2 regions of the Pseudomonas sp. DCA-1 genome follow, and region 1 is predicted to be linked to the other one. Evidence: riboswitches for the same ligand, from Rfam matches in the RefSeq annotation. Region 1 holds a riboswitch; the other holds the start of a gene.
The links. Region 1 has a riboswitch for thiamine pyrophosphate ahead of thiC (phosphomethylpyrimidine synthase ThiC). Riboswitches for the same ligand answer to the same signal wherever they lie in the genome.
Positions count from the first base shown of each region.

Region 2: linked by a shared signal. The riboswitch ahead of ACE4QZ_RS13640 (TenA family protein) and the one ahead of thiC (phosphomethylpyrimidine synthase ThiC) in region 1 are both predicted to bind thiamine pyrophosphate.

Region 1 is NZ_CP169881.1:5,365,497-5,367,694, forward strand. Features, by position in the region: gene thiC (phosphomethylpyrimidine synthase ThiC) at 1-975, opposite strand, end outside; TPP riboswitch at 1,130-1,236, opposite strand; gene ACE4QZ_RS25300 (TolC family outer membrane protein) at 1,397-2,198, shown strand, end outside.
Region 2 is NZ_CP169881.1:2,896,357-2,898,554, forward strand. Features, by position in the region: gene tenA (thiaminase II) at 1-627, opposite strand, end outside; gene ACE4QZ_RS13640 (TenA family protein) at 624-1,271, opposite strand; TPP riboswitch at 1,350-1,464, opposite strand; gene ACE4QZ_RS13645 (Ig-like domain-containing protein) at 1,715-2,198, shown strand, end outside.

The DNA of each region.
Region 1 (2,198 bases):
AATGGTGAAGTAGTCCACGCCCTGTTCGGCCTGCTCGATCAGGGTGTCGCGGAACAGTTCCCAGGTCAGGTCCTCTGCCACACCGTTGACCTTTTCCAGGGCCTGGTAGATCGGCACGGTACCGATCGGTACCGGCGAGTTGCGAATGATCCACTCGCGGGTTTCGTGGATGTGCTTGCCGGTGGACAAGTCCATGACCGTGTCCGAGCCCCAGCGGATGCCCCAGGTCAGCTTGGCCACCTCTTCCTCGATCGAGGAACCCAGGGCGCTGTTGCCGATGTTGCCGTTGATCTTCACCAGGAAGTTACGGCCGATGATCATCGGCTCTACTTCCGGGTGGTTGATGTTGGCCGGAATGATCGCGCGGCCACGGGCGATTTCCTGGCGGACGAATTCAGGGGTGATTTCTTTCGGGATGTTGGCACCGAAGCTGTGGCCGGCATGTTGCTCATTCAGCAGGCCGGCGGCGCGGGCCTCCTGTAACTTCATGTTTTCGCGGATGGCCACGTATTCCATCTCGGCGGTGATGATGCCCTGACGGGCATAGTGCATCTGCGAGACGTTGGCGCCGGCCTTGGCCCGGCGCGGGTTGCGCACATGGGCGAAACGCAGCTTGGCCAGCTCTGCATCGTTCAGGCGCTGCTGACCGAAGTCGGAGCTCAGGCCTTCCAGGCGCTCGGTGTCACCGCGGGCTTCGATCCAAGCCGAACGCACATCGGCCAGGCCTTTGCGCACGTCGATGATCACATCGGGGTCGGTGTACGGGCCAGAAGTGTCATACACCAGCACCGGGGCGTTGGCCTCGCCGCCGAAATCGGTCGGGGTGTCATCCAGGCTGATTTCACGCATGGGGACGCGGATGTCCGGGCGCGAGCCTTCGACATACACCTTGCGCGAACGCGGGAACGGTTGTACGGACTGCTGATCGACTTGTGCCGATTCGCTGAGGTTGATCGTTTTTTCTTGTTTGGTCATCACAGGCTCTCCTGACGGCTTCCTAGCAGTGGAATGTCGGGGTGAACCTGAAACGCGCGGACGCACCCTCTTTGGGTGCAGTGCCGGATATGGGGGTGCCTGAAGCTGTATGCAGCTGTGACAATCCCGGACCTGGCACAAGAGGCTCCCCGGGAAGGTGAGCAATCTTGTTCCCTACGCAGGCGCTAACCTGATCAGGTTCAACGGGATCCGCACCTCTGCGATCTCAGCCTTTGCTTCAAGGCACCCCGACAAGAACATGCGCAGTCTAGACTGGAGTGGTCAGCAAAGCCAAGCAGGTAAATGCGCGGATGATGAAAGGCACACCGAGCGATTGTTGCCGGGTGCGCATGGCACTACACTGGCCCATCGCTCGATACTCAACAGTTCAGTAATTAAATTTCGTACAAGGATTGCCTCTATGCTGCGCAAACTCTCACTGGCGATAGCCGTGTCTTGTGCGTCCAACGGAGTGGTCTGGGCAGCGGACGTGCCCTCGACAGTCAAGACCGATCTGGTCAGCGTCTACCAGGAGGCAGTGGACAACAACGCCGACCTGGCTGCCGCACGCGCCGATTACGGGGCGCGCCGCGAAGTGGTGCCGCAGGCCCGCGCCGGGTTGCTGCCAAACCTGTCGGCCGGTGCCGAGATGATGAACACCCGCACCAAGCTGGACGAGCCGTCCATGACGTCCAATCGCAGCGGCAACTCCTGGAGCGCGACCTTGGCTCAGCCGATCTTCCGCGCTGATCGCTGGTTCCAGTTGCAAGCCGCCGAAGCCGTCAACGAACAGGCAGCACTGGAGCTGTCGGCGACCGAGCAAAACCTGATCCTGCAAACCGCGCAAAACTACTTCGCCGTCCTCCGCGCCCAGGACAACCTGGCCGCCACCAAGGCAGAGGAAGCGGCCTTCAAGCGCCAGCTGGATCAGTCCAACGAGCGTTTCGACGTGGGCCTTTCGGACAAGACCGACGTGCTGCAATCCCAAGCCAGTTATGACACTGCACGCGCTAACCGGATCATCGCCGAACGCCAGGTGCAGGATGCCTTCGAGGCCCTGGTGACCCTGACCAACCGTGAGTACACCTCTATCCAGGGCGTAGTGCATAGCCTGCCGGTACAAGTGCCAACGCCCAACGATGCCAAAGCCTGGGTCGAAACCGCCGGGCGCCAGAACCTCAACCTGCTGGCCACCAACTACGCGGTTTCTGCCGCAGAAGAGA
Region 2 (2,198 bases), 2.5 Mb from region 1:
CTCCAGGCTCGATGCCTGGCCAAAAATCCCTGCCAGTTCGGCGAACCGCTGCTCGGTCATGCTGCGCGCCGCCAGTTCATCCAAGTGCTTGCGCGCTGCCGCTGCCACCCCTTGGTAGCCCTCCCCGGCATACTCGCCAATCCACTCGCGGTAGGGGTGATTGCTCAAGTCACCAATGCGCTCGGCCAGGGTCCGGCCGATTTCGGCATAGCCGATCACGCAAGGTGCCAGTGCCACATGCAGCTCCAGCAGGTCGCCGGCAGCGCCGCAGTCCAGCACGTAACGGGTGTATGCCACCGTGGCCTGGTGCTCTGGCGCGGCTTCGATGTCTGCCTGGGTCAAGCCCCAGCGTGCGCACAGCCGCAAGTGCAGCTCGGTTTCATCCAGGATCGCCGCCAGCCCGGCCTGCGCCGCGCGAATGTCGGCCGGGCGGCGGCTTTTGTAGGCGGCCAGCGCCCAGGCGCGGGCGAACTGGATCAGGAACAGGTAATCCTGCACAAGGTAGGTCCGGAACGCTTCCTCACTCAGCGTACCCTCGCCCATCTGACGTACGAAGTCATGGTCTACGTAGCTGTTCCATTGTGGCGTGGCGGCGGCCTTGAGGCGCTCGAAGATATCCATGCTCATTTGCCCTCCGGATACACTGCATCGAAGAAAGCCAGCTCCAGCGCCACGGTGCGCTGGTAGAAGTCACTGGCCAATGCGGCCTCCTGCGGGCCGACGCGGTCCAGCTCGGCCTGCAGGAAAGCGACGAATGCCTGGAACGCCGGGTTGTCGTGCAGGGTAATCCACTCGGCATGGACGAAGTTGTCCGGCATCGGTTTTGGCGCCTTGAGCGCCCAGTCCAGATACAGCCCTTCGGCGACGTTCAGCACCGCCAGTGCCGCTGCGTAGGAACGGGTGGCTGCCGCTTCGCGCATGATCGCCTTGAAACCTGCGGTAGGCGCGGTATCGGCCGGTTCACTGCGTTGCGCCGGGCTGACACCCAGGGCCTCGAAGGCACGCAGGAAATAGGTGTTCTCGTCACTGGAGATCATCCCGGCAAAGCGGCCGAAGCGCAGGCGGGCTTCAAACGTATCAGCGGTGGCAATGGCCGCGCCCAGCAGGGTCAGGAAGCTGTCGAGGAAACGGTGGTCCTGGACCAGGTAGTCGACCATGATCGGGTCAGGCAGGCTGCCGTCGCACAATCGGGTCACGAAACGGTGGCCAACGGCCGCCGACCAGGTCGGCTCGCACTGGCGGCGCAGGGACTGGCTGAAACGTTCGGTCATGTTGCTGTCCTTGATGAGGGTGACAGCGAGACCGTGGCAATTGACATGGACTGGCCTCGCAGTGAGGCCGGCAAAAAGGCAGGTTACAAGCCCCATCCCTTCGCCGGCATGATCCGGATCAGGTTCGAAGGGTCACCGCGCTGTAGCGTTCAGCGGTTTCTCAGCCCATTGCCGGGCTCCCCTTGGTGGCGCTCAGGTATACCCGAGGGCGCCACGTCTGTCACTAGTCCAGCTCCCCAAACTGTGGGCAATGGTGACCCGCTAATGGGCATCTGTCCCCATTCTTGACGCGCCATCATTTAGTGCACGCCAGGCGCTGCAAGGTTTTGTATGTCAAAGCATTACTGAAATATCTGTTGGCATAGCTGTTGCTGATGGCCATTTAACGGGCAAAACGCCATTGATGGCTTAAGGCCGTAAGGCCGCAAAAGAGGCTTAAGCCAATGAAAACATCCGCCATGAGCCACGCGTCCAGGCGCGCGTTCCATCTGTCCTCCGTCACTGCGCTGATGATCAGCCTCGGGTTGATCACGGCCATGGCATCCCCCCTCGACGACAACAGCATGCCACCGCCGACCGACCCGTCGGCCTACACCGACCAACCGGACGACCCGACCCCTGCCTTGCTTGAGCTGAACACCTTGCCGGAGGCCAACGAAGGCTCGTTGGAGCTGACCGATGGCGTGTATGGCGACCGCAGCACGGTACGCACCGACAACGTGCTGCCGCCTGCCCTGCAAACGTCGGACAAGTACCCTACCAACGGCAAACCCAGCCCGTTGTTCGGTGCGCAACCATTCACCCAGCAACTGTTGCTGTTCGAAGAATTCGGGCCAGAGAAGCTCGACCCGACCACGCCGGCGCCCGATCTGACCTTCCCGGTCCCCACCCTCGGCGCGGCCCCCGCGCAAGACCCCAACGTGGTGG